DNA from 3 places in the Mesorhizobium sp. SP-1A genome. Region 3 is predicted to be linked to each of the others. Evidence: riboswitches for the same ligand, from Rfam matches in the RefSeq annotation. Region 3 holds a riboswitch; each other region holds the start of a gene.
What was found. Region 3 has a riboswitch for cobalamin ahead of QU595_RS21120 (TonB-dependent receptor plug domain-containing protein). Riboswitches for the same ligand answer to the same signal wherever they lie in the genome.
Positions count from the first base shown of each region.

Region 1: linked by a shared signal. The riboswitch ahead of QU595_RS16080 (DUF1636 family protein) and the one ahead of QU595_RS21120 (TonB-dependent receptor plug domain-containing protein) in region 3 are both predicted to bind cobalamin.
Region 2: linked by a shared signal. The riboswitch ahead of bluB (5,6-dimethylbenzimidazole synthase) and the one ahead of QU595_RS21120 (TonB-dependent receptor plug domain-containing protein) in region 3 are both predicted to bind cobalamin.

Region 1 covers NZ_JAVXZD010000003.1:227,443-237,426, reverse strand. The annotation lists gene QU595_RS16105 (precorrin-2 C(20)-methyltransferase) at 1-288, opposite strand, end outside; gene QU595_RS16100 (precorrin-8X methylmutase) at 285-917, opposite strand; gene cobG (precorrin-3B synthase) at 920-2,263, opposite strand; gene cobN (cobaltochelatase subunit CobN) at 2,260-5,736, opposite strand; gene cobW (cobalamin biosynthesis protein CobW) at 5,782-6,819, opposite strand; gene QU595_RS16080 (DUF1636 family protein) at 6,816-7,247, opposite strand; cobalamin riboswitch at 7,281-7,486, opposite strand; gene QU595_RS16075 (winged helix-turn-helix domain-containing protein) at 7,492-8,715, opposite strand; gene QU595_RS16070 (NADH-quinone oxidoreductase subunit A) at 9,044-9,409, shown strand; gene QU595_RS16065 (NADH-quinone oxidoreductase subunit B family protein) at 9,400-9,981, shown strand.
Region 2 covers NZ_JAVXZD010000001.1:778,576-788,559, forward strand. The annotation lists gene QU595_RS03735 (acyl-CoA dehydrogenase) at 1-125, shown strand, start outside; gene QU595_RS03740 (crotonase/enoyl-CoA hydratase family protein) at 154-906, shown strand; gene pdxH (pyridoxamine 5'-phosphate oxidase) at 1,086-1,703, opposite strand; gene QU595_RS03750 (RT0821/Lpp0805 family surface protein) at 1,809-2,249, shown strand; gene QU595_RS03755 (J domain-containing protein) at 2,363-3,361, shown strand; gene fabI (enoyl-ACP reductase FabI) at 3,468-4,286, shown strand; gene QU595_RS03765 (histidine phosphatase family protein) at 4,336-4,923, shown strand; gene QU595_RS03770 (DUF1344 domain-containing protein) at 4,939-5,187, opposite strand; gene aroC (chorismate synthase) at 5,400-6,518, shown strand; gene ribB (3,4-dihydroxy-2-butanone-4-phosphate synthase) at 6,601-7,698, shown strand; gene bluB (5,6-dimethylbenzimidazole synthase) at 7,729-8,457, opposite strand; cobalamin riboswitch at 8,499-8,679, opposite strand; gene QU595_RS03790 (histone deacetylase family protein) at 8,798-9,724, shown strand; gene QU595_RS03795 (exodeoxyribonuclease VII small subunit) at 9,728-9,979, shown strand.
Region 3 covers NZ_JAVXZD010000004.1:568,214-578,197, forward strand. The annotation lists gene QU595_RS21115 (ABC transporter substrate-binding protein) at 1-152, opposite strand, end outside; gene QU595_RS21120 (TonB-dependent receptor plug domain-containing protein) at 195-2,111, opposite strand; cobalamin riboswitch at 2,299-2,504, opposite strand; gene QU595_RS21125 (Tex family protein) at 2,636-4,951, shown strand; gene QU595_RS21130 (SpoVR family protein) at 5,182-6,735, opposite strand; gene QU595_RS21135 (YeaH/YhbH family protein) at 6,744-8,054, opposite strand; gene QU595_RS21140 (PrkA family serine protein kinase) at 8,068-9,984, opposite strand, start outside.

The DNA of each region.
Region 1 (9,984 bases), on a different contig from region 3:
CACCTTCGCCGCGGACTGCTCGTAGAAGGCGAGGATCTGCGCCTTGTAGTCGTCGTGATCCTTGTCGATTTCGGTGGTCACCGGATAGTGAAGCGGCAATTCGACCGCGCCGGGCTTCAGGCGACCTTCGACGATGGCGCGCGCGTTGCCGTTGCCGGTGCGCTTGGCGAAATGCGCCACAATGTCGGCCTCGCCGAGCGCGCGCACGGCCTTCAGCGTCAGCAGTTCGGGGTCTCCGGGGCCGGTGCCGACGCCGATCAGACGGCCGGAAGACACGGCGCCGCTCACAGGCCTGCCCTCGCCAGCGCATTCAGCGCCGCCGCCGTCATGGCGCTGCCGCCCAGCCGGCCGCGCACGATCGCCCATGGCACGCCGTAGGAGTTGTCCGCCAGCGCCTCCTTGGATTCGGCGGCGCCGACGAAGCCTACGGGCATGCCGAGGATGGCCGCGGGCTTCGGCGCGCCGTCACGCAGCTTTTCAAGCAGATAGAACAGCGCCGTCGGGGCGTTGCCGATGGCCACCACCGCGCCTTCCATGCGCGGCCCCCACAGGTCGATTGCCGCGGCCGAGCGGGTGTTGCCGATTTCCTTGGCGATTTCGGCCGTTCGCGGATCCCGCAGCGTGCAGACCACCTCGTTGCCGGCGGGCAGGCGGGCGCGGGTCACGCCATGCGCCACCATCTCGGCGTCGCAGAAGATCGGCGCGCCGGCCCGCAAGGCCGCGCGGGCGGCGGCGACGAAACCCGGGCCGAACTCGAAGCTTTTCGCCGCCTCGACCTGACCGCACGCATGGACCATGCGGACCGCCACATCGGCCTCCTCGGGCGAAAAGCGCGCAAGTTCCGCTTCCTCGTGGATGATGGCGAAGGAGCGTTCGTAGATCGCGTTGCCGTCGCGGATATAGTCGTAGGCGGGCATGTTCATTCCTGTGCGAAGGCGGTTGCAATTTTTGCTGCGCCGAGACGGGCGAGGCAGGCGGCGGCGGTTTCTCCCGGTCGCTTCGTGTCGCGCACCAGCGAAGCGATTCTGCGAAGGCCGGCCAACGCCTCATAGTGCGGTACCTTAGCAGCCGGAAGCGATTTCGCCGTTCCGTCCACGACAAGCGCGGCTCCGTCGTCGTCGCCCACGAGGGTGAGCATCGTGGCGCCGGCATGGGCGCAGCCCTTGGCGCAGCCGGAGACGTGCAGCGCAAAGGAGCCGTCGAGAAGATCGGGAGCAGATGCGGCGAATTCGGTGGCGATGTCGCGGGTGAAGATGCGGCCTGAGGCGCAGGCCGGGCGGCCGGGGCAGGCGGCCATGGCCAGTCTTGGATCGGCCGGATCGGTTACGAAGCCCTGATGGGAGGCGGTTTGCTGCAATTCGGCGCAGGCTTCGCGGGTCAGGCCGGGGATCAGCAGGGCACGATCGGGAGCAGGGCGGAGTTCGGTCGCCCCGAGGGCCTTCGCAGCTTCCGCCAGCGCAATGACGGCTTCCGCAGGCATCGAGCCGAAAGGCAGCGTCAGCCCAAGCGCATGAGTGCCATCGGCAAGCGGGAAAATGGCCACAGCCCTGGCTTTCTGGTGTGTTCCCCTCCGTGAGGAGGAGGTGGCCGGTGGGCCGGAGAGGGGCATTGCCGCAACAATGCGATGCGCGTCGGTCAAATCTCGCGCCCGCCCCTCCCGACCAAGATTCGCGACAGCCTCCAGGAGAGCGATCGCGGCGGGACGGGCATGGACTGCTTCGACGAAGCCGAGCGGCTTCGCGGTCGCGGCGTCTCCGCCGACAGCGACGTGCCAGAGCACCTCGTCGTTCCGCTCGACCGCGACAAGGCGCACGTCTCCGATGATGTCGGCGAGGTCGATGCGGCCGCCGCCGTCGATCACGACGGACACCTTGGGACCGAGGCGCGTGCCCAGGTGCGCCCTGGCGATCGCAGTGCGGATTTCTTCGGCGAGCGGGCGGGGATCGGCAATTTCGTCCGGGTCGATGCCGGCCAGGGGTCCGGTCTCCACCGGTACGCCGCTGCGCACGGCGATGCCAAGCGCATCGACGTCCGCCTCCAGGCGCGGGGCGCTTGACGGAGTGAGTCCGCGGATCTGCACGGAGCCGCGCGCGGTGACCTCGACGATGCCGTTGCCGTGCCGCAAGGCGGATTCGCAGAGTCCGATCAAGGCGTTGGACGAAAAACCTCCAGCGATGGGGTTGAGGCGCGCGAGCAGGCCGTCTCCGGTCTGCATGGGCGCGGAAAGCGCCGGGCAGGCGCCGCGGCGGGCAGGGGCGTTCATTCTGCCGCCTCCGAAGAAGGCGCAACCGACGCTTCGGCGATCAGGGCCGTCAGATCGTCGTCGATGGAATTACGCAATGGATGCCACAGGCCGCGCCGGCGCGCAGACTGGAAGCGCTCGGCGATGACCTTGGCCGCCGCCGGGTTCTCGCGCAGCAGGAAGGCCCGCACCTGCGGATCGCCCAGATAGGCGTCGTAGACGGCTTCGACCAGGCTGCCCGGAATGGCATGGGTGGTTTCGGCGAAGCCCACGAGCCGGTCCACGGTCTCGGCGAATTCGGAGGCGCCGCGCGGTCCGTGCCGCATCTGGCCGGCGATGAAGCGCGGATTGACGGCGCGGGCGCGCACCACGCGCGTGACCGCTTCCGAGACGGAGCGCGGTTTCGGTTTCTGCGGGTCGGTGGTGTCGAGCACGATAACGTCGGCGTTGCTGCCGAGCGCAGCCAGCGCCGCCGAAAAGCCGCCGATGAAGGCGACGTCGGCCGAGCCTTCGAGGATGTCGCGGCCCGGATCGTCGCCGGTATGGACCAGAAGGTCGGCTTCGGCGATGCGGCCGGCGAAGGCGCCGGGCGCCTGCGTGCCTTCGCCCTCGGCGCCGCCAAAGACGTGCGAGGCGCTGTCGAGATAGGCGCGGCCGATTTCCTCGCGCCGTTCCCAATCGCCGCTGGCGAGCAGGCTTTCGACGCCCGCGCCGTAGGTGCCGGGAGAAGAGCCGAAAATGCGCGGCTGGCGTTTGCCTTCCGCGCGCGTGACGGCCGCCAACGGGTTTTCGTCGTCCGTTTCGTCACGCGCGGCCACGGCACCGGCAGCGGCGTCAATGAGAGCGATCTGGGTCGGGAACATGTCGCGGAACAGGCCGGAGATGCGCCATGTCACGTCCACGCGCGGTCGACCCAGCGCGGCCGGCGGCAGCACCTCGATGCCGGTGACGCGGCCCGTGGCGGCGTCCCATTGCGGGCGGCAGCCCATCAGCGCCAGGCCCTGCGCGATCTCCTCGCCGCCGGTGCGCAGCGAGGCCGAACCCCACAGGTCGATGACCAGCGAGCGCGGCCAGTCGCCGTGGCTTTGCATGTAGGACAGGACGATCTCGTCGGCCGCGACCTTGCCGAGGTCGAAGGCCGTCGGCGTCGGCATCGTGCGCGGATCGGCCGCGAACAGATTGCGGCCGGTGGGCAGCACGTCGGTGCGGCCCCGCGCCGGGGCACCGGAGGGGCCGGCGGGGATGTGGCGGCCATCGAGCGCGGCCAGAAGCGCCGCCCTTTCTGCTGCCGCGCTTTCGAGTCGCAGCGGATCGGCCTCGCCGGGCGCCGCACGGCCGTAGACATGCAGGCCGTCCTTCACGGCGAAATCCTTGAGGTCGCACAGCCAGGCGTCGATGCGGCGCAGCGCCTCGTCCGGCGCGTCGGTGCCGGCGACCCCGGCTTCGGCGGCAAGACCGGTGCGGCTGGCTGTCTCAACAATCAGCCTCGCCAGCCGGTCGCGACGGCGGCGGTCGAGGCCGTCGGCCTGCGCATATTCGTCCACGAGCCGTTCCAGCCTCTGCCGGTCCTCGTCCAGTCCCGCGCTCGTCAGCGGCGGGGGCAGGTGGCCGAGCGTGACGGCGGCGATGCGGCGCTTGGCTTGCGCGGCCTCGCCGGGATTGGAGACGATGAAGGGATAGATCACCGGCAATGGGCCGGCGACGATCTCCGGAAAGCAGTCCTGCCCCAGCGCCACCGTCTTGCCGGGCAGCCATTCCAGCGTGCCGTGCGCGCCGACATGGACAAGGGCGTGAACGCCCAGCGTCTCGCGCAGCCAGAGGCCGAAGGCGACGAGTTCGTGGCGTGGCGGCAGGGTTGGGTCGTGGTAGTCGGCGCGGCGGTCCTCGAAGCGGCCCCGGTCGGGCGCGAGGGCTACGGTAATGTTGCCGAAATTTGCTGCGCTGAAGGCGAAGGCGCCTTTACCCTCTCCGTTGTGGGGAGGGTCGCCCGCAGGGCGGGGTGGGGGCATGTTTCCGGTATTGGACATCCCCACCCCGTCGCTTCGCGCCGACCCTCCCCACAAGGGGGAGGGTAAGGCGTCGGCAGGATCGCCCCATGCTTTCGCGACAGCCTCGCGCGCTGCGGCAGGCAGTTTGGCGAAGTGGCGGCGGTAGTCTTCGAGGCCCGTCCCTTGCGTGCCTGCCTCGAGCAGGTCGAGCAGTTGCCGGGCGGATTGCGGAATCTTCTCAACCGAATAGCCGGCGTCCTTCAGGTCGTGCAGCATGGCCAGGACGCTTTCCGGCACGTCCAGCCCGACGGCATAGCCGGTACGGCCCGGTGCGCTCGGGTAATGCGGCATCAGGATGGTTATGCGGCGCTCGGCCGGTGGCGTGGCCCGCAGGCGCAGGAAAGCGGCGATGCGGGCGGCCACCTGTGCTACGCGATCCTCCTCCGGCCTGTTGGCGAAGGCGCGGAAGCCGAGCGCGGCGTCGGCCTCCGTTTCTCCCTTGAAGGAGATCGCGCCGGCAAGGATACGGCCGTCGAGTTCCGGCAGCACGACATGCATGGCGAGGTCGGCCGGCGCCAGGCCGCGCTGGTTGGTTGCCCATGCTTCCCGCCGGGTCGTGGCGACGATGACCTGGAAGACCGGCACGCCGGCACGGTCGAACAATGTCTGCGCGCCCGGTTCGGCTCCGCAAGCGAATGCGGTGGCGGTGACGACGGCCGAGGGCTTCAGCGCGGCCAGCGCGTTTTCGGCGAAAGCGAGGGAAGCGGCTTCCTTCAGGCTGGCCACGAAGATCGGCACCGGCACGATGCCTTTCTGGCGCAACGCATCGGCCAGCGCGTCGATCGGCGCGGTGTCGGCCGCCAGCAGCATGGAGCGGTAGAACAGGATCGGCACGACGGGTTTCGCCTTGTCGATCTGCGTGGGCTGCAAACCGGCTGTCTGTTCGACGACACCTTCGCCGGGCCGATAAAAACCGGCTTTCGGTATCTCGACAGGGGCGGGCGCATCCATCGCATGGCCGGCGAGGGCCGCCATGCGACGCACCAGCGCGGCCATGTTGGCAGGGCCGCCATTGCGGAAATAGCCGAGCAGGGCGCTCAATTCGGCCTGCGGCAGGGTGGAGGCTTCGGCAAGGCGCGAGTCGGCGTCGCGGTCCTCGCCGGGCAGGAGCGCGAGCTTGATGCCGCGTTCCCGTGCCAGCGCCGAAAGCCGGTCGCAGCCGTAGCGCCACCAATCGTAACCGCCGAGGATGCGCACCAGTATGACTTTCGCGTGCCGCGCCACGCCGTCCACCCACAGGTCCACCGACATCGGGTGGCGCAGGTCGCGCAGGGCGGCCAGCCGCATGGACGGAAGGCTGTCCGCTTCGGCCTTCCAGGCCGCGGCGAGTGCGGCCAGATCGCTGTCGGTGAAGGACAGCGCCACCATGTCGGCCGGCTGCTGCCGCAGGTCGACGGGCTCGGCCAGATCGTCGAGCGATGCGGATGTGGTGGTCAGGATGTGCATGGTCTATGCCATCCGGAATGCTTTGGGCGTGCGAGCCTCACAGCGTCACCCCGCCAGCATCTTCTCGATGGCCGGGCGGTTCAGCCCCTTGAGGCCGATCACCACCAGCCGCGAACGGCGGTCGTCCTGCGGCGTCCAGGCACGGTCGTAATAATGGTTCACGCGTGGACCGACGGCCTGCACCAGAAGCCGCATCGGCTTTGCCGCCACTTCCACGAAGCCTTTCACGCGCAGCACGTTCTCGGCTTCGGCGGCCGTGGCGACGCGGCGCGCAAGCTCCTCCGGATCGGCGACGGAGGGGATTTCCACCACGAACGTATCGAAATCGTCGTGCTCGTGATCCGCCATGCCGTCGTGATGGCTCTTGCGGTTCTCGATGTCGTCCTCGACGGCGAGGCCGAGGCCGAGCATGACCGAGGGGTCCACCTTGCCGTGCGCGGTGGGCAGAACCTTGACCGCGCGCGACAGATGTTCGCCGATGACGGCATTCGCCCGGGCGGCGCCGGTTTCGTCCATGAGGTCGTTCTTCGACAGGATGATGAGGTCGGCGCAGGCGACCTGATCCTCGAACACCTCTTCCACCGGGTCGTCATGGTCGAGCGTTCCGTCGGCGGCGCCCTGCGCGGCCAGCGCGTCCATGTCGGACGCCACCCGACCGGCGGCGAGGGCGGGGCCGTCCACCACAGCCACCACGCCGTCCACCGTGACGCGGTTCTTGACCGTGGGCCACTGGAAGGCCTGCACCAGCGGCTTGGGCAGGGCAAGGCCGGACGTTTCGATCAGGATATGGTCCACCCGGGGCGTGCGCGACAGGATCTGGTCGAGCGCCGGCACGAAATCATCCGCAACGGTGCAGCAGATGCAGCCGTTGGCCAGTTCCACGATGTTCTCTTCCGGGCAAGCTTCGACGCCGCAGCCCTTGAGGATTTCGCCGTCCACGCCGACGTCGCCGAACTCGTTGACGATCAGGGCAAGCCGCTTGTCGCCGGCGTTTTCGAGGATGTGACGGATCAGCGTCGTCTTGCCGGAACCAAGGAAGCCGGTGACGACGGTGCAGGGAACGCGGACGGCGGATGCGCTCATGACGGGTCCTTCAGGAGATCGAGGGGAGGGATGCGCGCGACGAGGCCGCGCTTGAGGCAATCGGGACGGCCGCGCCAGGGAATGAGGCCGTCTTCGGAGGCCGCGAACAGCTTGGCGCCGGCCACGAGATCGGGGCCATTCTCTACCGAGAGGTCGCCGAACACATAGCTCCAGGCGCCGTCCCGCAGGATCGCGGCGCTGAGCCGGCGCTTGCAGTTGCCGAGGCATTCGACGGTGCGCACGCGCACGGCTTCGTCGGCGACGGCACTGCGCGTGCGTTCGGCCAGCAGTTCGCCGGCGCGCGGATGGGCATCGGAACCGGATTCGTCACGGCAGGTGCGGCAGACCACCACGGTGACGGAACCGGGCCCCGCGCCGCCGGTCGGCGCCTCCTGCGTCTCGTCTGAGAAAAAACCGTCGCGGTCCACATCAACTCCTTGCCCGGGGCACCCGCCAGGCGTTGGGATTCTCGGTCGGACGGCAGGTCTCCTGGCTCGCGGGTCGTCGCCTCGGTGCCGCCTTCCCGGAAAATCCAGTGGCTATCGGCCTCGGCTCGCCGCCTACAGTTGCGGGGACAGCAGCGGATTTGAAGCCTTCCGGCTCCGCACCGCATTCCCTCTTAGCCTCTCCCGGCGAAGGGAGAGGAACCGTCTTTGCGGGATTTAGGCTTGGCTATGCGACACTGTCAACGCGCGGCTGCGACATGGCCGCGTCCGCAAGCGCCGGGCCGAGGTCGCCGGCCGGGGTGATCTCGAGCCGTTCGAGGCCGAGCCAGCCCTGCATGAGCCGCAATTCCTCGAAGAGCTGTCGTGCCGTTTCGGCCGGCGCGCCCTCCTCGGCATAGGCGGCATGAACGCGCAGGATGCCTGCGGGGCGGTCGGCCTTAAGGTCGATGCGGGCCACCAGCCGGTCGCCCAGCAGGAACGGCAGCACGTAATAGCCGTATTGGCGCTTCTGCGCCGGCGTGTAGATCTCGATGCGGTAGCGGAAGCCGAACAGGCTTTCGGCCCGGCTGCGCTCGAAGACCAGCGGGTCGAACGGCGCGAGCAGGGCGCGTGCGCGAATGGCGCGGGCAATACGCGCATCCTTGTGCAGGTAGGCGGGCTTGCTCCAACCCTCGACGCGGAGCGGCAGGAGTTCGCCTTCCTCCACGAGTTCCTCGATCCGGCCTTTGACGTCGCCGGGCGAAAGCCGGAAATAGTCGCGCAGGCAGGCGGCGGTGCCGACTCCGTGGGCCCTGGCCGCAATGCGCAGAAGCTCGCGATGGGCATCCGCGGGCGCCGGCGTGGGCAGGTCGAGCACTTCGCGCGGCAGCACCCGCTCGGGCAGGTCGTACAGGCGCTCGAAGCCACGCCTGCGGGCCGTCGTGATGCGGCCGGCCCAGAACAGCCATTCGAAGGCGTGCTTGGCGTCGCTCCATCCCCACCAGCCGCCGCTGCCCTTCTGGCCGTCGATGTCGGAGGCGGCCACGGGGCCACGCTCGGCCACGATCCGGTAGATGTCTTCTATATAGGCGGCGCGCTCGCGGCCGAATTTGGCGAGGCCGGCATACATCTCCTCGCCGCGCTCCGCCCGCTCCATGCGCCAGCGCAGCAGGGGCCAGGTCGAGACCGGCAGGAAGGAGGCCTCATGGGCCCAATATTCGAACAGGCTTCGCCTGCGGCCGATCGTGGATGCGTCGAGAAGCTCCGTGGGGTAGGGGCCGAGCCTGGAATAATGGGGCATGTAGTGCGCGCGCACGACCGTGCTGACGGAATCGATCTGCAGCAGGCCGGTGCGGCCGATCACCCGATGGATGTGCCTGCGGGTCGGCACGGCAGACGGCCGGGCGTCGGCGAAGCCCTGCGCGGCGAGCGCGATGCGGCGAGCGGTGGCGAGAGAAATCTTTTCCTTCATGCCGTATCCCTGTTGCGGAGCGGTCGCGAGCCGCCACCCGATTCCAGCCATGTTAGCAGCCGGACGGCAGCATTCTTGTCAGGATAAAAAGTGGAGTAAAAAGCGAAGGAAATCAAATCGCCGTGAAGCGGCATGGATTTACAGTATTACCCGCTTGGCGCCATTTTTAGGACAAGGTTGGACTTGCTTCGCGGGAACCGCTGCGCTAACCCTCGCCGCGTTGCAGCATGGGACCCTCAATCGGCTCAGCGGTCCGGACGGCCACGCTTCCGCATTCCGGTCCCCTGCTGCTAAGTCTGGCGGATCGGCCGCCAACGGAAATCGCAGCATGGGCGCACTCCTCGTTTCTTATCTGCCTGTCGTCATCTTCATCGCGGTTGCGCTGGTCGTCGGCCTGGCGCTGATCGTCACGCCTTTCGTGATCGCGTATCGCAACCCCGACCCGGAGAAGCTGTCGGCTTACGAGTGCGGCTTCAATTCGTTCGACGATGCGCGCATGAAGTTCGACATCCGCTTCTATCTGGTGTCGATCCTGTTCATCATCTTCGATCTGGAGGTGGCGTTCCTGTTTCCCTGGGCGGTTTCCTTCGGGAAGATCGGCATGCTGGGCTTCTGGTCGATGATGGTGTTCCTTGCCGTGCTGACCATCGGCTTCATCTATGAGTGGAAGAAGGGAGCGCTGGAATGGGATTGAAAGACAATTCCGGCACGCTCGTCGCGCCGCGCCCGAAGGGCATTCTCGATCCCCGCACCGGCAAGCCGTTCGGGGCGGACGATCCATATTTCGCCGAGATCAACAGCGAACTGGCCGACAAGGGCTTCCTCGTCACCTCGGTCGAGTCCCTGATCACCTGGGCGCGCACCGGCTCGCTGATGTACATGACGTTCGGGCTCGCCTGCTGCGCGGTGGAGATGATCCATTCGGCCATGCCGCGCTACGACAGCGAGCGCTTCGGCATCGCGCCGCGCGCCTCGCCGCGCCAGTCCGACGTGATGATCGTCGCCGGCACGCTGACCAACAAGATGGCGCCGGCGCTGCGCAAGGTCTACGACCAGATGCCGGAGCCGCGCTATGTGATCTCCATGGGCTCCTGCGCCAATGGCGGCGGCTACTATCACTACTCCTATTCCGTGGTGCGCGGCTGCGACCGCGTCGTGCCGGTGGATATTTACGTGCCGGGCTGCCCGCCGAGCGCGGAAGCGCTGCTTTACGGCCTTCTTCTGCTGCAGAAGAAGATCCGCCGCACCGGTACGATCGAGCGGTAAGCG
Region 2 (9,984 bases), on a different contig from region 3:
ACCGCGCCGCTCTCTGTCGCTTCTTCGCCGAAAACCTGCTCGGCGAGGCCGCCGCCTTGAAGGAGCGCGTCATCGGCGGCGCCGGCAGCCTGCTGGCCGCCGGCCGGATGCTGATCGACCGCTGATCTCCGGACCACTTGCAAGGGAACCCTCGTGACCGATCACATCCTTATCGAGCGCCGGGACGCGGTGCAGATCATCCGCATGAACCGGCCGCAGAAGAAGAATGCGCTGACGCGCGCCATGTATGCGAAAATGTCGGCGGCGCTCGCCGAAGGCGATGCCGATCCTTCCGTGCGCGTGCACGTCTTCCTCGGCGTGCCGGGCGCCTTCTCGGCCGGCAACGATCTGGCCGACTTCCTCGCAGTCGCCACCGGCGGCGAGGGCGGGTCGGAGGTCTGGGAGTTCCTGCTTGCTCTGGCGAAGGCGCAGAAGCCGATGGTCTCGGGCGTCGACGGCATCGCGGTCGGCATCGGCACCACGCTCAACCTGCATTGCGACCTGACCTTCGCCACGCCGCGCACGGTCTTCCGCACGCCCTTCGTCGATCTCGGACTGGTGCCCGAGGCCGGTTCGAGCCTGCTGGCGCCGCGCGCGCTCGGCCAGCAGCGGGCTTTCGCGCTGCTGGCGCTGGGCGAGGACCTGCCGGCGGACGAAGCCAAGGCGGCGGGCCTGATCCACGAACTGGTCGAGGAAGGCGTGCTCGAGGAAGCGGCGTTCGCCGCCGCGGCGCGGATCGCCGCCAAGCCGCCGGAAGCGCTGCGCATCGCCCGCGACCTGCTGCGCAGCCCGCGCGAGCCGCTGCTGGCGCGCATCGAGGAGGAGACGCGCCTTTTCCGCGAGCGGCTGAAATCCGACGAGGCGCGCGCCGCGCTCGTGGCGTTCATGGAGCGGAAGAAGGGATAGCGCCTTACCCTCTCCCTTGCGGGAAGGGTCGGCCGGCTTGCCGGCCGGGTGGGAGTAAAAGATCCTGGCAAAGCGGAACTGGTGTCGGGCGCGTCATACCCCCGCCCCGCCTCGCAATCTCCGCCGGGCTTCGATTGCTCATCGACCCTCCCCACAAGGGGGAGGGTAAAGGCGGCGGCTCACGGATAAAGCCGTGTCTTGTCCCATCCGCCGTCCGGCCGGCGCGAAAACACGATGCGGTCGTGCAGGCGGAACGGCCGGTCGTGCCAGAACTCGATCGTGGACGGCACGATGCGGAAGCCCGACCAGTGCTTCGGGCGCGGAATGTCGCCGATGGCGTGGCGGGCCGTGTATTCGGCCACCGCCTTTTCCAGCGCGAAGCGGCTTTCCAGCGGCCGCGACTGCTTGGAGGCCCAGGCGCCGATGCGGCTGCCGCGCGGGCGGCTGGCGTAATAGGCGTCGGCCTCTGCGTCGCTGACGATCTCGACCGGCCCGCGCACCCGCACCTGCCGCCGCAGCGACTTCCAGTGGAAGCACAGGGCCGCCTTCATGCTGCCCAGGATCTCGCGGCCCTTGGCGCTCTCGAAATTGGTGTAGAAGACGAAGCCGTGTTCGTCGAACCCCTTCAGGAGCACCATGCGCACGTCCGGCAGGCCGTCGGCGTCCACCGTGGCCAGCGCGACCGCGTTTGGGTCGTTGGGCTCACTTTTGGAAGCGTCTTCAAGCCATTGCTTAAAAAGCAGAAAAGGCTCGGCCGCCTCGGTAAAGTCACTGCTTGTTAACCCGGTTTCGCTCATAGTTTGTTAATTCCGTCGCTGGCTTGGGAGATTTGCCGGTTGCCGCCCACCGCGCAAACGTTCGATTCCGATGACCGGGCCGCATTCAAACGGTTGGACGGCGCCGTGTACAGCCGGCCAGGGCGACTTTTCGCTTCGGCCTGTTTCAGATTGGCGGTGCTCGGCGCGCCTCTTTTGCTCGCCGCCTGCGGGGCAGGCGGCTTCACCCTGGACAAGATGGATGTCGACCGCTCGATCGTCACCGGCTCGGTGACCTCCGCGCCGTCGCCGCAAGACCCCGACATGGCCTCCGACCAGTCGACGATCCGCAACGCCGTTTCCTCCGTCGACGTGGAAGAATTGGGCGGCAAGCCCGTGCCTTGGGCCAATTCCGAAACCGGGTCGCGCGGCTCGGTGACGAACCTCGTGCAGACGGGTGAGAAGGGCAGCTACTGCCGCGCCTTCAGCGTCTCGCGCGAACGCTTCGACGGCGTCTCCATGTACAAGGGGCAGGCCTGCATGTCGGACGCAGGCGACTGGCGGCTGGACAATTTCACCGCACTCTGAGATCAGTGTCCGCGGGGTTCTCCAACGGCCGGCGGCGAGGCACTGGAATTTGTTCCTATGCGGGCTCATATAGGGGAAGACTCTGAATTCCACCCTTCGAGCAGGCAGGACACATGCGCGACCCCTATGAAGTATTGGGCGTAGCGAAGACCGCCTCGGCCAAGGAGATCAAATCGGCCTACCGGAAGCTCGCCAAGAAGCATCATCCGGACCAGAACCCGAATGATCCGAAGGCCAAGGACCGATTCGCCGCCGCCAACCAGGCCTACGAGATACTGGGCGACGACAAGACGCGCGCCGCCTTTGACCGCGGCGAGATCGACGCCGACGGCAAGCCTCGCTTCCAGGGGTTCGAAGGCTTCCAGGGCGCGCATGGCGGCGACCCGTTCGCCGGTTTCCGCCAGTCTCGCGGCGGGCCGGGTGGAGCCACGCATTTCGAGTTCCATAGCAGCGGCAGGCCGGGCGGCGATCCGTTCGACGGCGCCGGCGACATCTTCAGCCAGATTTTCGGCGACGCCTTCGCCCAGCAGCAGCAGCGTCAGGGCGCCCGTGGTGCCGGTGGCGGTGCCGGCATGGGTGGCGCCGGTATGGGGGGTGCCCGTGGCCGTGCCACGGCCGGCGCCGATCTCAACGTGACGCTCGACATCACCGTCGAGGAAGCCGCGACCTCGCCCAAGGTCACGGCCGTGTTCCCCGACGGCCGCAAGATCGCCGTCAAGCTGCCGACCTATGTCGAGGACGGCCAGACCATCCGCCTGAAGGGGCAGGGCGAGCCTTCGCCCTTCGGCGGCGCGGCCGGCGATGCGCTGGTGAAGATCCGTCTGCGCAAGCATCCGCGCTATCGCATCGAGGGTCGTGACCTGCATGTGGACGTGCCGCTTCCGCTGGCCGATGCGGTGCTGGGCGCCAAGGTGGCGGTCGAGACGCCGACGGGCCGGCTGGCGGTCAACGTGCCGGCATGGTCGTCGTCGGACAAGGTCCTGCGGCTCAAGGGCCGCGGCCTGCCGCTGAAGGCCGGCGGCCAGGGCGATCTCTATGCCCATATGCGCATCATGCTGCCCGAAGGCGGCGACGGCGAGCTTGAATCGCTGCTGCGCAACCGCCGGGGCTGAGCGGAACCGGAAGCCTCCATTTCCGCTTCGACCGTTTGAAGCTTGAAGGCCGGGTGTGCCTGTGCGATAGGCACACCGAAGCGGAAATCATGCGGAGAGCGTTCACATGGCGGGTGGACAGGGCCTCATGGCCGGCAAGCGCGGCCTTATCCTGGGCGTCGCGAACAACAGGTCGATCGCCTGGGGCATCGCCAAGGCGTGCAGGGACCAGGGCGCGGAAATCGCGCTGACCTATCAGGGCGAGGCGTTCAGGAAGCGCGTCGAGCCGCTGGCGGCAGAGCTTGGCGCGCATGTCGCCGGCCATTGCGACGTGACCGATCCCGACAGCCTCGACGCCGTTTTCGCCGATGTGGCGAAGAAATGGGGCAAGCTGGATTTCCTCGTCCACGCCATCGCCTTTTCCGACAAGGACGAGCTGACCGGGCGCTATGTCGACACCACGCACGACAATTTCCTGCGTACCATGGACATTTCGGTGTTCTCCTTCACGGCGGTCGCCAAGCGCGCCGAGGCGCTGATGCCGGACGGCGGCTCGCTGCTGACGCTGACCTATTACGGCGCCGAGAAGGTGATGCCGCACTACAACGTCATGGGCGTCGCCAAGGCCGCGCTCGAGGCGAGCGTGCGCTATCTGGCCGTCGATCTCGGCGGCAAGGGCATCCGCGTCAACGCCATCTCCGCCGGCCCGATCAAGACGCTTGCCGCTTCCGGCATCGGCGACTTCCGCTACATCCTGAAGTGGAACGAGTACAATTCGCCGCTGAAGCGCACCGTGACTCCGGAAGAGGTGGGCGATTCGGGGCTCTATTTCCTCTCCGACCTGTCGCGCGGCGTCACCGGCGAGGTGCATCACGTCGATTCGGGCTACCATGTGGTCGGCATGAAGGCCGTGGACGCGCCGGACATCTCCGTCATCAAGGATTGAGAGCCGCGCGGCCTGCTCGCCGCAACTGCTCGCCAGCCGTCGGGACGCCATGCCTCCGCTCGCCTACTTCGTGCGCCACGGCCAGACCAACTGGAACGCCGAAGGCCGGCTCCAGGGGCAGGCCGACACCGAGTTGAACCGGCTGGGCAGACGGCAAGCCGAGCGCAACGGCCGCCGGCTGTCGGAGCTGATCGCCTCTCCCGCCGATTTCGATTTCGTCGCCAGCCCGATGCTGCGCACGCGCGAGACCATGGAACTGGCGCGCGCGGCGATGGGCCTCGACCCCGTCGCCTACCGCATGGACCCGCGCCTGGTGGAGCTGAATTTCGGCGAGTGGCAGGGCCTCACCTTCGCGGAGCTTGAAAGGCGCGCGCCCGGCGCGGAGCGCGAGCGCGCGTTCGACAAGTGGGATTTCTGCCCGCCGGGCCCGCAGGCCGAGAGCTACCAGATGCTTCTGGAGCGCGTGCGCCCCTTTTTCGAGGAACTTGCCGCCCCCACGGTCTGCGTCACGCACGGCGGTGTCATCCGCACCCTGTTCAGGCTGGTGGAGAATACGCCCAAGGCCGTGGCGGCCTCGCTGGACATTCCGCAGGACAGGGTGCTGAAGCTGCAGGACGGGCGCCTGCGCTGGCTTTGAGACGGCGCTGCCGGCTCAGTCCGGCAATTCCATGTCGGTGATGATGTTCTGGCCGTCGGTCTCGTCATAGGCGATGACGACGTCCATGCCCGGCTTCAGCGCGTCGACGTCCATCTCGGCATTCATCTTGTAGGACTTGCCGTCGTCCAGCGTCAGCGTCATCGTGTCCTTGTCGACCTTCTTGATATGGCCTTCTGTCTGCCCGGCCAGTGCGGCCGTGGCACTCAACAATACGGCGAAAACGGCGCCGGTCAGGATACGCATGATGGTCCTTTCGATTCGTGCCCGCGCCTCCAGGTCGGACGCGTGGCGTCGGAACAGAGCAGAAATCAGCCGAATGTGTCAAAACTTAATCCGCTTTCCGGCGGCTCCCGGTTGTCCAAGGGTTTTCCGGCATCGGCAATGGTTTGACCGCCACCGAAAACGCCAATAGAACGCGGCTGCGTCCGGCCCGGTGCCGGAAGGGATTTTCTTCGATGTCGCACAACACCTTCGGCCATCTTTTCCGCGTCACCACCTGGGGCGAGAGCCACGGGGCGGCGCTCGGCTGCGTCGTGGACGGCTGCCCGCCGGGCATCCGCTTCACCCGCGCCGAGATCCAGGCCGAACTGGACCGGCGCCGGCCCGGCAAGTCGCGCTTCGTCACCCAGCGCCGCGAGCCCGACGAGGTGAAGGTGCTGTCCGGCTTCGTCTTGGACGAAGACGGCGAGACCATGCTCACCACCGGCACGCCGGTGTCGATGATGATCGAGAATGTCGACCAGCGCTCCAAGGACTATGGCGAGATCGCCCGCCAGTACCGGCCCGGCCATGCCGACTACGCCTATGACGTGAAGTACGGCCTGCGCGATCATCGCGGCGGCGGCCGCTCCTCTGCGCGCGAGACGGCCGCGCGCGTGGCGGCCGGCGCGCTGGCGCGCAAGGTGGTGCCGGGGCTGGTGGTGCGCGGCGCCCTGATTTCCATGGGCGAGAAGGCGATCGATCGCGCCAACTGGAACTGGAACTTCGTCGACGACCCGGAGAACCCCTTCTTCACGCCCGATCCGGCTTCCGTGCCGGTCTTCGCCGATTATCTGGACGGCATCCGCAAGGCCGGTTCCTCGGTGGGCGCGCTCATCGAGATCGTGGCCGAAGGCGTGCCCGCAGGGCTCGGGGCGCCGATCTATGCCAAGCTCGACCAGGACATCGCCTCCAACCTCATGTCGATCAATGCCGTGAAAGGCGTGGAGATCGGCAACGGCTTCGAGGCCGCCCGCATCACCGGCGAACAGAATGCCGACGAGATGCGCATGGGCAACGACGGCAAGCCGGTGTTCCTGTCCAACAATGCCGGCGGCATATTGGGCGGCATCTCGACCGGCCAGCCGGTCGTGGCGCGCTTCGCGGTCAAGCCGACCTCGTCCATCCTGACGCCGCGCCGCTCCATCGACAGGGACGGCAAGGACGTCGACGTCATGACCAAGGGCCGGCACGATCCCTGCGTCGGCATCCGCGCCGTGCCGATCGGCGAGGCCATGGTCGCCTGCGCCATCGCGGACCATTATCTGCGGCATCGGGGGCAGGTCGGGGAAAGGGCAGTCGGCAATCGCCAATAGGCAGTCGGTTATGGCTTCCGTTTTGTCCGGTCTTCCCCTATTGCCAATTGCCAACTGCCGATTGCCGCGAGCGTAGCGAGCCATGTACGACCAGAAGAAAATCGTCGAAGCCATCCGCGCTTTCGAGCGCGGCGAGATCGTCGTGGTCATGGACGACGACGGGCGCGAGAACGAGGGCGACCTGATCGTCGCCGCCGTGCACTGCACGCCGGAGAAGATGGCCTTCATCGTGCGCCACACCTCCGGCATCGTCTGCACGCCGATGCTGCGCGAGGACGCCCGGCGGCTGAACCTCGCGCCGATGGTGGCCGACAACGATTCAGCGCACACGACCGCCTTCACCGTCAGCGTCGATTTCAAGCACGGCACCACCACCGGCATCTCGGCCGACGACCGCACGCTGACCGTGCGCAACCTCGCCAACGGCAATGTCGGCCCGTCGGATTTCGTCCGTCCTGGCCACATCTTCCCGCTGATCGCGCGCGAGGGCGGCGTGCTCATGCGTTCGGGCCACACCGAAGCGGCGGTGGACCTGTGCAAGCTTGCCGGCCTGCCGCCGGTCGGCGTCATCTCCGAACTGGTCAACGACGACGGCACCGTCAAGCGCGGGCCGGATGTCGCGGCCTTTGCCAAGGAGCACGGCCTGAAGCAGGTGTCGGTGGCCGACCTGATCGCCTATCGCCAGCGGCAGGAAACCCTGATCGAGCGCGTCGCCTGCACCGATATCGAGACGCCCGGCGGCAAGGCCAAGCTGTTCACCTATACGCTGCCATGGGACGTGATGCACCATCTGGCCGTCGTCTTCGGCGACATCCGCGACGGTGTCGAGGTGCCGGTGCGCCTCCATCCTGAGGACGTAGTGGCCGACGTGTTCGGCACCGGCCACAAGCTGGACGGCATCATGAAGGAGATGGGCGCGCGCCAGCGCGGCGTCATCGTCTATCTGCGCGAGGGCTCGGTCGGCGTCGCTCATCAGGAGCGCCAGCGTCCCGCGTCCGGGGACCGCGAGGAGCACGAGGAAGCGCGGCGGCGCGAGAACGAATGGCGCGAGATCGGCCTTGGCGCGCAGATATTGCGCGATCTCGGCATCTCCTCGATCAACCTTATCGCCTCGCGCGAACGCCATTATGTCGGTCTCGAAGGCTTCGGCATCCACATCGCCAGGACCGAGATTCTTTGACCGGCGGCCGCCGCGAACAGGTCCGGGCCGCTACGGGACCTGATTGCCGGCCGCGGCGGCCTTGAGCGTTTCCTCGCCCTCGCCCCCGTAGGTTTCGCTCATGATGAGGTCGCCGAGCGGCAGCCTGCCTCGCCATCTGGCCTGCTCCAGGTCCGGGCGCCGCGCGAATTCCGAAACGTGGCCGACGCACAGATAGGCGACCGGCGCCACCGGATCGGGGATTTCGAGGAGGCGTTTGAGCGCTTCCGCATCCAGAATGCTGACCCAGCCGACGCCGATGCCTTCGGCGCGCGCCGCCAGCCAGAAATTCTGCACCGCGCAAACGGTGCTGTAGAGGTCCATCTGGGGGTTGTGCCAGCGCCCGAGAGGGGAATCGGCGCTGCGGCGGCGGTCGCAGGTGATGCACAGGTTCAGCGCGCTTTCGCAGATTCCTTCGAGCTTGAGCTGGCGGTAGAGCGCCTGCCGGTCTTCGGCCATGTGCGGAAGTTCCTGTTGGCGGGCCGCGAGGAACAGGTCGCGCACGGCCCGGCGGCGCGCCATGTCGCGGATGACGATGAAATTCCATGGCTGCATGAAGCCCACCGACGGCGCATGGTGGGCTGCCGCCAACAGGCGCGCCAGCACGGCGTCGCCTATCTCGCCGTCGCGAAACTGGCTGCGCACGTCCCTGCGCGTGAAGATGGCGCGGTAGACGGCCTCGCGGTCGGCATCGGCAAACGAATTATCGGCATTGTCCTGTTGGCGGGCGGCAAGATTCATCGCATTCCCCTGCGATCGGAACGCCACCCGCCCGTCCATGCGGGTGGCTATCCTGCTCAGGCCGGTCTTCTGGCTTGGGTTCGTCCCGCCCCGGCGCCTTCCCGTTCCCGCGAACAGTGGCCTTTGCCGGCGGTCTCCCTTACAGCGCTGGGCGCGCCACGGACTTCAACCGTGTTCCCGATTCTCCCGCCGCAGGCGGGCACCTGACAGTGGCGGCACCATAGCGCGGCGCTTGCAAAATTGCATCCCGATACCGACATGCCGCGACGTCGCCAGGATTTTCCCCATGCTTCGGCGTGTGCCGCGTGGCCATGCCGGCTATTGCTGTTAGAATGGGCCAATGACCACCCGCCTCTATACCCATCCGATCTATCTTGAGCACATCACGCCGTCCGGTCATCCCGAGCGGCCGGACAGGCTGCGGGCCATCGAACGCATTCTGGACGACGAGGCCTTTTCCGCGCTCGACCGCGTGCAGTCGCCGCTGGGCGACGAGGCCACGATCCTCTACGCGCATCCCGAAAGCCACGTCGCGCGCATCCGCGCGGCGATCCCGGAGACGGGCATGACGCCGATCGACGCCGATACCGTCGCCAGCCCGAAGAGCTGGGAGGCGGCGCTGACCGCCATCGGCGCGGCGAACGCGGCCGTGGACGACGTGTTCGAGGGCCGTGCCGACAACGTCTTCGTCGCCTCCCGTCCGCCCGGCCATCACGCCGAGAAGACCACGCCCATGGGCTTCTGCCTGTTCAACAACGCCGCCATCGCCGCCCGCCATGCCCAGAGGAAGCATGGCGCCGAGCGCGTCGCCATCGTCGATTGGGACGTGCACCACGGCAACGGCACGCAGGACATCTTCTGGGACGATCCGACGGTGCTCTATTGTTCGACGCACCAGATGCCGCTCTATCCGGGCACCGGGGCGAAGGGGGAGACGGGTGCGGGCAACATCGTCAACGCGCCGCTTGCGCCGCGTACCGGCACGGAGATGTTCCGCGACGCGTTCTCCTCGCGCGTGCTGCCGGCGCTGGACGCGTTCCGGCCCGATCTCGTCATCGTCTCGGCCGGCTTCGACGCGCATCATCGCGACCCGCTGGCCGAGATCGACCTGACGGAAGAGGATTTCGACTGGGCGACCGGGCAGGTGATGGACCTGGCGCAGCGATACAGCGGCGGCCGCCTCGTCAGCCTCCTGGAAGGCGGCTACGACCTCCAGGGTCTGGCGTTTTCGGTGGCGGCCCATGTCGGCCGGCTTATGAAAGGATAGGAAATGGACGGGCAAGCCAACGAAGACGTCAAGGCGATGAGCTTCGAGCAGGCGCTGGAAGCGCTGGAGAAGATCGTCGACGATCTGGAGCGCGGCGACGTGCCGCTCGACCAGTCGATCCGCATCTACGAGCGCGGCGAGGCGCTGAAGGCCCATTGCGACCGGCTGCTCAAGGCCGCCGAGGACAAGGTGGAGAAGATCCGCCTCGCGCGCGACGGCAAGCCGGCCGGAACGGAGCCGCTCGACGGGGAGTGAGGTTG
Region 3 (9,984 bases):
TTGCCCGCGACCAGCATGGCCATCTGGTCGGTGCAGAGGTTCAGCGACACGACGCGCCCGGGCGGATCGGAGGCGAGGGCGGGAACGGAAAAGGCGAGGGCGGCTGCCGCCAGCAGCGTTGCCGTCCTTGTCCCTGATCGCTTCCGTCCCATCGCCTTCCTTCGAACCCGGCTTGCCCCTGACTTGGCGCGTCCTCAGAACTCGCGGGTGAAACTCAAATCCATGGTGCGGCCCGGGGCTCTGTAGTACCGTTTGGTTTGATATTGCGCATTGAACATGTTCTCCACCGAGAACTTGAAGCGCGAACGGTCATCCAGCGAATATCGAGCGACGAAGTCGGCAGTCACATAGTCCGGCAGCTTGATTTGGTTGGCTTCGTCGGCGTAGCGGGACGCGCCGTAGAGAACCCTGCCGGTCAGATCGAGTTGCGGCGTCGGGCTGTAGGTCAGTTCGGCCGTGGCCTTGAAGCGGTCGGCATAGATCACATAGCGCCCGGGCGCATCCGGGCTGACATTGAGCGGCTGGCGGATGTCGATCGAAGCCCCGCCGCTCCATTCCTCGTTGAAGCGGTGGGACAGGGTGGCCTCGAAGCCGGTGATCCTGACCTGCTGCACGTTGTCGGGGTGCCAGGCACCGAACGGATCGCTCGGGTCGATAGGCGCCCAATTGATCTGGTCGCTGATCTCGTTGCGGTAGACGGCCATGTCGAGGCTGGTGTCGTCGCTTGCCTGCCAGCGCAGGCCGACCTCGTAGGAACGGGATTTCTCCGGCTTGAGGTTCGGATTCCCCGGAGTGAAGGGATCGGGGTAGTAAAGATCGTTGAATGTCGGCGCCCGGAAGCCCGTGGCGAAGGACGCGCGCGCGACCAGTCCGCCGGTCAATTCATAGCTTGCGCCGAGATTGTAGGTGGTGGCCCCGCCGAACTGGCTGTTGTGATCGTAGCGCAGTCCGGAATCGATGTTGAGAGCTTCGTATTCGAAAGAATACTGGCCGAAAACCGCGGTCAGGTCGCGGCTCGTCCTGTCATAGGCCGCGCCGGAAATCGAACTGCCTGCAACGGATTCGCGATAGGCTTCCACGCCGCCGAGAAAGACGTGTCGCGTCGCATCGGTTTCAACGGTCTTCTGCGTGGAAGCGAATATGCCGTAGCGACGGGTATCGAAATCGTCGCCCTTGATGTCGCCCCGGAAGCTGGAGGTGTCGTCCAGCGCGGACGACAGTTCGACGGTGGACGACCAGGTGTCGGAATGGTCGATCCGGGTACCGAGCTTGCCCGAGAAATTGTCGGTGTCGGCCTCATTGGCCGTCGGGAAGTTGCTGTCATACTGGATGCGGCCGCGTGCGTAGAGGCCGTCTGCGTAGATGCGGCCCCAATCCAGGTCTTTCGCCAGCGAGAAATTGGCCGAACCCTGCCGGAAGCCGTCCCGATCCGGTTCATGGCCCCAGGCAGTTGGCAAAGTGAAATCATAGCCCTGCGTGCCGATTACCTGCGCGCCAAGCGCGTAGTCGATGCCGCTCTCGCTCCTGCCCTGAAGACCGCCCGAGACATAGCCGCCCCACGGGTGCATCACGCCGACGGTCGCCGAACCGCAGGAATTGCGGCCGTCGGCACAAACGCCGCCCTGTTTGGTGATGATGTTGATGATGCCGCCTATGGCATCGGCTCCATATTGGGCCGAGTGCCCGCCCTTGGCGATTTCTATGTGGTCGATCGAGGAAAGTGGGATGCTGGACAGGTTCACTGTTCCGACCGTGGCCGATCCGGCGCGCACGCCGTTGACCAGCACGAGCGTCTGGGCAGCGGTGGTTCCGCGGATGGATACGCTCGAATCGGCGCCCAAGCCGCCGTTGGAGGTTATGGTCACGCCGGTATAGGTCTTCAGTAGCGACGGCAGGTCGGGTGCGGCCGATCGCTTGATCTCTTCCTTGTCGATCACCGTCACCGAAGAGGTGGAGCGTTCGAGCGAGGTTTCGCGCCGCAGCGGCGTGCTGATCAATATGCGGTCCAGTTTGGTCGTGCCCGCCGTGCCGACCGCATCGGCATCCTGTGCGCCGGCATGGCCCGTCAGCGCCAGCGCGGCGACGCCGGCCAATAATATCGTTCTTCCCATAATCGGCCCCCAAGACATACGGGCGGCGAGATCATCGCCCCGAGGTTCATCACGAACCGCAGCGATTCCGGTCGATCTGGGAGTGGCGGACCTCCGTCCGCAGCGACCCTCGGCCGTCACCGGCATGCGGCAACACGTTCAGTGTCACCGCCACGGACGACCGCGCCTGACCACACCCCGTGGCCAAGCATGGGTGACCGGAAAAGGCAGGTCTCCTGACTTCCGTGTCCTCGCCTTTCCTCCGCCTTCCCGGCCGCACGGGGCGGACAGTGGCGTCGTGGAGAAAGGCTCGACGGTTACAGTTGCGGGGGCAGTCGCGGCTTTGGCCGAAACGGCCGCACCGCATTCCCTTTTCATCCGCCTTGCGGCGGAACCAGTTCCGGCCGGGACGCTAGTCGCCGCGACACGCTTCGTCAATGTGCGCAGGATGTCGCGGTTTGTTTCCATGTTGTGGAAAACCGCCGCTGGTCCGTGTCCGGCAATGGCTCTATGGTCGCCGGCCATCCATCGATTCCGGGATTTCCATGGCCACCGACATCAAACGAATCGCCACGATCATCGCCGCCGAGATCAATGCGCGGCCGGAGCAGGCCGCCGCGGCGATCGGGCTGCTGGACGAAGGCGCGACGGTGCCTTTCGTTGCGCGCTACCGCAAGGAAGTCACCGGCGGGCTGGACGACACGCAGCTTCGTCTGCTCGATGAGCGGCTTGCCTATCTGCGCGAGATGGATGCCCGGCGCGACACCATCCTCGGCTCCATCCGCGAGCAGGGAAAGCTGACGGAGGACCTGGAAGCGAGGATCGCCGCCGCGACGACCAAGGCGGAACTGGAAGACATCTATCTTCCCTACAAGCCGAAGCGGCGCACCAAGGCCGAGATCGCGCGCGAGAGGGGGCTTGGTGCCCTGGCCGAGGCGATCCTGGCCGACCGGGCGGCGGTGCCGGCGGAACTCGCCGCCGCCTATGTCACCGGCGACGTTCCGGACGTGAAGGCGGCGCTGGAGGGCGCGCGCGACATCCTGGCCGAGCAGTTCGCCGAGAACGCCGATCTGGTCGGCAGGCTGCGCGCCTATATGAAGGACCGCGCCTTCCTGCGCTCGCGCGTGGTGGACGGCAAGCAGGAGGCCGGCGCGAAGTTCTCCGACTATTTCGACCATGTCGAGCGCTGGGCCGGCGTGCCGAGCCACAGGGCGCTGGCCATGTTGCGGGGCCGCAACGAGGAGGTGCTGGCGCTCGACATCGAATTGGACGCCGACGACGCCTCGCCGGTCAAGCCGGCGGAGCGCATGGTGGCGGAGGCCTACGGCATCGGCCGGCAGCTTGCGGGCGACCTCTGGCTTGCCGAGGTGGCCGGCTGGAGCTGGCGCGTGAAGCTGAACCTGCATCTCACCCTCGACCTGATGCGCGACCTGCGCGAGCGGGCCGAGGAGGAGGCGATCCATGTCTTCGCCCGCAACCTGAAAGACCTGCTGCTCGCGGCGCCAGCCGGATCGCGGCCGACCATGGGGCTCGATCCCGGCATCCGCACCGGCGTCAAGGTCGCGGTGGTGGACGGTACCGGCAAGCTGGTGGACACGACGACGGTCTATCCGTTCCCGCCGAAGAACGATCTGCGCGGCACGCAGGCGACGCTCTCCGCCCTGATCCGCAAGCATGGCGTGGAACTGGTGGCGATCGGCAACGGCACCGGCAGCCGCGAAACCGAGAAGCTGGTGGCCGAAATGCTCGGCGACATGCCGGCTCCCAAGCCGCTGAAGGTGATCGTCTCGGAGGCTGGCGCCTCGGTCTATTCGGCCTCGGCGACGGCGGCGGCGGAATTCCCCGATCTCGACGTGTCGCTGCGCGGGGCGGTGTCGATCGCGCGGCGCCTGCAGGATCCGCTGGCTGAACTGGTCAAGATCGAGCCGAAATCCATCGGCGTCGGGCAATACCAGCACGATGTCGACCAGTTCAGGCTGGCGCGCGCGCTGGACGCGGTGGTGGAGGATGCCGTGAACGCGGTCGGCGTCGACCTCAACACGGCTTCGGCCTCGCTGCTGGCGCGGGTTTCGGGCCTTGGAGCCTCGCTGGCCGAGGCGATCGTGGCGCACCGCAACGCCAATGGTCCCTTCGGCAGCCGGAGCAAGCTTCTGGAGGTCGCGCGCCTCGGCCAGCGCACCTTCGAGCAATGCGCGGGCTTCCTGCGCATCCCGAACGGCGCGGAACCGCTCGATGCCTCGGCCGTGCATCCGGAAGCCTATGGCGTGGCCAAGAAGATCGTGGCGGCCTGCGGGCGCGACGTGCGCGCGCTGATGGGCGACAGCGCGGCGCTGAAGGTGCTCGACCCGCGCCGGTTCGTGGACGAGCGCTTCGGCCTGCCGACGGTGCGCGACATCATCGCGGAACTGGAGAAGCCCGGCCGCGACCCGCGCCCCGGCTTCCGGACGGCCGCTTTCGCCGACGGCGTGGACGACATCAAGGACCTGAAGCCCGGCATGCTGCTGGAGGGGACGGTCACCAATGTCGCGGCGTTCGGCGCATTCGTCGATATCGGCGTGCACCAGGACGGGCTGGTGCATGTGTCGCAACTCGCCGACCGTTTCGTGAAGGACGCGCACGAGGTGGTCAAGGCCGGCGACGTGGTCAAGGTGCGCGTGGTCGAGGTCGACACCAAGCGCAAGCGCATAGGCCTGTCGATGCGCAAGGACGGTGCTTCGGGCGCGAAACCGGCGGCGCGCGCGGAAGGCAAATCCGGCGGCAGCCCGCGACAGGGCGAACGCAAGGGCACGCCGGCCGGCGCGGGGAACCAGCCGCAAGGCGCTTTCGGCGCGGCCCTCGCCGAGGCGTTCAAGCGCAGATAGAACGATCTTCGCGAAGAACATCCCCGCCTGCTTCCGTGGAGCAGGCGGGTCCGGCAGCCAAGGGGGCTTGGGTTCGGCCACCGGACCCTCACCCGAGTCGGGCACCCGGGCTGGCGCTTGATAGCATCGCGCCGGCCGACGATACTCGCACAACGTGCGGATTGCCCCCGTCGGAGCGTCAACACTCTTAACACGAAGTTAACTTAAGTTATCTTCGGCGTGCGGGACGTTCAATCGCCGTCGGTGGAGCGCTCGTAGACCGGATCGCCGGTCTCGGCGTCGGTCCCGACCAGGCTGACTTCGTAGCCCCATAGCCTGCGGATATGGCGCAGGGTGGCCGCGCAGCCTTCCTCCTCCAGCAGGATCCCGTCCTTCACCTCGTGCTGGAGGCGCAGGGTCCGGTCGCCGAGCAGGTCGACGTCCACCACCTGGATGTTCGGCCGGGTGGCGCCGATGTCGTAGCGCTGGGCCAGCGCGGACCGGACTTTCTCATAGCCGCGCTCGTTGTGGATCGGACCGACCTCGTAGTGCGAATCGCTGGCGTTGTCGCCAAGGACGAAGAAGCGCCATTTGCGGATCAGGGTCGGGCTGAGATACTGCCGGATGAAGGACTCGTCGCGGTGGTTGGCCCAGGCGTCGAGCAGCGTCGCGCGCCAGTCGCCGTTGCCGGCGATATCGGGAAACCAGTCCTTGTCCTCGGCCGTGGGCTCCATCGAGATGCGCTGGATGTCCTGCATCATGTCGAGGCCGAGCGCGTAGGGGTTGATGCCCGAATAGCGCGGATCGTCGAAGGAGGGCTGGAAGACGACGTTCGAATGGTTGCGCAGGATTTCGAGCATGGTGCCTTCGCTGATCTGGCCCCGGTCGAAAAGCGTGTTCATGATCGTGTAGTGCACGAAGGTGGCGCAGCCCTCGTTCATCACCTGCGTCTGGCGCTGCGGGTAGAAATACTGCGCGATCACCCGCACGATCCTGAGCAGCTCGCGCTGCCAGGGCTCCAGGATCAGGCTGTTCTTCTCGAGGAAATAGAGAAGGTTCTCCTCCGGCAGCTTGAGCGACTTCTTGCGTTCGGCCGCCTTGGCCTCGCTCTCGTCGGCCCGTTCGTCGTCGTCATGCGAACGGGGCAGGGTGCGCCACAGGTCGTTGAAGGTGCGCTCCTCATATTCGAGCCGTTCGCGCAGGCCTTCGCGCTGCTTCTCCGACGACAGTTTCGGCGGCCTGCGGTAGCGGAATACGCCCTGCTCCATCAGGGCATGTGCCGAATCCAGCACGGATTCGACAGCGGAAAGCCCATGCCGCTCTTCGCAATGGGTGATGTAGCTCTTGGCGAAGTCGAGATAGCCAAGGATGGCGGCTGCATCCGTCCACTGGCGGAACAGATAATTGTTCTTGAAGAAATGGTTGTGGCCGAAGGCGGCGTGGGCGGTCACCAGGGCCTGCAGGGCCATGGTGTTCTCCTCCATCAGATAGACGATGCAGGGGTTCGAGTTGATGACCAGCTCATAGGCCAGTCCGCGGCCGCCCTTGCGGTAAAGAAGCTCCTCATGGATGAAATGCTTGCCGAAGGACCAATGACGGTACATCAGCGGCATGCCCACGGACGCATAGGCGTCCAGCATCTGCTCGGAAGTTATGATCTCGAGCTGCGAGGGATAGACGTCCAGACCGAGGTCGTCGATCGCCACCTCTGCGATGGCGTCGTGGGCGCGCGACAGGGTCCTGAAATCCCAGTCGGATCCCGAAAAAAGCAGGCCGTGCCCGCTTGCCTGCCTGGCCGTCCGCATCGCCTTCTTCACCCTTTCTGCAAGGCCGGCTGCTTGGTGAACAGCCGCCGGAACACGGGATAGATGTCGGCCGCCTTGGCAATGCGGGTCATCTGGAAATTGGGCCACTGCTCCTCGATCTCGCTGTAGGCGCGCCACAGCGAGGTGCCGTTCTCGGTGGAGCCGAAGATGTGGCTCTCGCGCTCGTCGATGATCTCGACATAGGCGAAATACTGGCAGAGCGGCATGATCGCGCTGTTGAGCAGGGAGATGCAGCGCTCCGAATCGGTGACGAAATTGTCGCCGTCCGAAGCCTGCGCGGCGTAGATGTTCCATTCGTTGGAGGGGTAGCGCTCGGCGACGACCCGGCGCATTTCCTCCAGCGCGGTGGAGACGACGGTGCCGCCGCTCTGGGTGCTGTAGAAGAAGGTCTGCTCGTCCACTTCCTGCGCTTCGTGGGTATGGCGGATGAAGACGATCTCGGTGCGCTCGTAGCGCCGCTTCAGGAACAGGTGCAACAGCACGAAGAAGCGCTTGGCCAGATCCTTCTCCCGCTCGCCCATGGAACCGGAAACGTCCATGAGGCAGAACATGACCGCGCTGGCGTTGGGGACGGGCACGGCCTCGAAGCGGTTGAAGCGGATATCGACGGGATCGACATAGGCGACCAGCCTGCGCCGCCGCTCCAGCTCCTCGAGTCGCGCCTGCAGCAGCGCGATCTGCCGGCGCGCCGCGGTATCCTGCGGGCCGGCCTCCAGGGCGTCGAGCTGCCGCTGCAGGTCCTCGACCTCGGCGCGGCGGGGGCGCCTCAGGGCGATGCGGCGGCCGAGGCTGTTGCGCATGGTGCGCCCGACATTGATGTTGGTGGGCGAGCCGCTGACCGTGAAGCCGGCGCGGCGCGGCCGAAAGGCCAGGATTTCCTTGAGGTTGAGCTTGACCATGTCGGGCAGCTCCAGATCCTCGAAGAACAGGTCGAGCACCTCCTCGCGCGACAGAACGAAGCGGAAATCGTCCTCCGAATCCTGTTTCGAGGGGCGGGAGCCGCCGGCGCCGGCCCCTCCACCCGACTTGGGAATGCGGTCTCCCGGCGCGAACTGGCGGTTTCCGGGCAGGACCAGATCGCGGTCGCCGCTGTTCCTGGCTTCCTCGAAGCGGGGCTCGTCGGTTCCCTTGTGCGGTATCGACACCGCCCGTTCCGCATCGGCCTCGGCGATCTTGCCGGTGCGGATCTGGTCCCTGATGTTGCGCTTGAGTTCCTCGCGCGCGCGCCGCAGGAAACGCTGACGGTTGCCGAGGCTCTTGTCCCTCGGGTTCAAACGTCGATCGATGAAGATCGGCATATGGTGTCGGCCCTCAGCCCGCCTTGTTCACCCGCATGTACCAGTCCACGAGCCGGCGCACCTGCCGCTCGGTATAGCCGCGGTCCACCATGCGCTGGACGAATTCGGTGTGGCGCTTTTCCGTCACGCTGTCCTGCTTGGAGCCGAAGCTGATGACCGGCAGCAGGTCCTCGACCTGGCCGAACATGCGTTTCTCGATGACCTCACGCAGCTTCTCGTAGCTGGTCCAGGCCGGGTTGCGCCCGTTGTTGCGCGCGCGCGCCCGCAGCGTGAACTTCACCACCTCGTTGCGGAAGTCCTTCGGATTGGCGATGCCCGCCGGCTTCTCGATCTGCGACAGCTCGTTGTCGAGGATCTCGCGGTTGAGGATCTGGCCGGTGTCCGGGTCCTTGTAGTCCTGGTCCTCGATCCAGGCGTCCGCATAGGCGATGTAGCGGTCGAACAGGTTCTGGCCGTACTCGCTGTAGGATTCCAGATAGGCCTTCTGGATCTCGTGGCCGATGAACTCGGCATAGCGGGCGGCCAGCTCCGTCTTCACGAAATCGAGATAGGCGGCTTCCGTCTCCTTCGGGAACTGCTCGCGCTTGATCGCCTGCTCCAGGATGTACATCAGATGCACCGGATCGGCGGCGACCTCCTTGGTGTCGTAATTGAAGGTCTGCGACAGGATCTTGAAAGCGAAGCGCGTGGAAACGCCGGTCATGCCTTCGTCGACGCCGGCGGCGTCGCGATATTCCTGCACCGACTTGGCCTTGGGATCGGTCTCCTTCAGGTTTTCGCCGTCATAGACGCGCATCTTGGTGTAGAGCGGCGAGTTCTCGTGTTCGGCAAGCCGGGTCGACACGGTGAAGCGGCTGAGAATGTCGAGCACTTCCGGAGCGCAGGGGCTGTCGGCCAGTTCGCTCTCGCGCAGCAGCTTCTCGTAGATCTGCCGCTCCTCGGTGATGCGCAGGCAGTAGGGCACCTTGACCACCAGGATACGGTCGAGGAACGCCTCGTTGTTCTTGTTGTTCTTGAACTGCTGCCACTCGGATTCGTTGGAGTGTGCGACGATGATGCCCTGGTAAGGGAAGGCGCCGAAATTCTCGGTGCCGTTGTAGCTGCCTTCCTGCGTGGCGGTCAGCAAGGGGTGCAGCACCTTGATCGGGGCCTTGAACATCTCGACGAATTCGAGCAGCCCCTGCGTGGTCCTGTTCAGGCCGCCGCTGTAGGAATAGGCGTCCGGATCGGACTGGCTGTAGTTCTCCAGCTGCCGGATATCGACCTTGCCGACGAGGGTGGAGACATCCTGGTTGTTCTCGTCGCCGGGCTCGGTCTTGGCGATGCCGATCTGGCGCAGCCGCGAAGGCAGCAGCTTGACGACGGAAAACTTGGAGATGTCGCCGGCGAGCTCGTCCAGCCGCTTGCGCGCCCATGGCGATATGAGGCCGTTCAGCCGGCGCCGGGCGATGCCGTATTTGTCTTCCAGGAGCCCGGCCATGCGCTCGGGATCGAACAGGCCGAGCGGCGACTCGAAGACCGGGCTGATCTGGTCGCCGACCTTGAGCGTGTATATCGGATGCTGCTCCATCAGGCTCTTCAGCCGCTCAGCAAGCGAGGACTTGCCGCCGCCGACAGGCCCGAGCAGATAGAGGATCTGCTTGCGCTCCTCCAACCCTTGGGACGCATAGCGGAAATAGCCGGCTATGCGCTCCACCGTGTCTTCCATGCCGTAAAAGTCGGCAAAGGAGGAATAGAGCTTGATCGTCTTGTTGGCGAAGATCCGGCCCAGACGCTCGTCCTTGCTCGTATCGACCAATGTCGGCTCGCCGATCGCCGCCACCATGCGCTCCGGCGCGGAGGCGTACATCGACTTGTCTTCGCGGCAGGCAAGGAGATAGTGCTGGAGGCTCATCTCCTCCTGTGCGGCATTCTTGTAGATCTCTGAAAA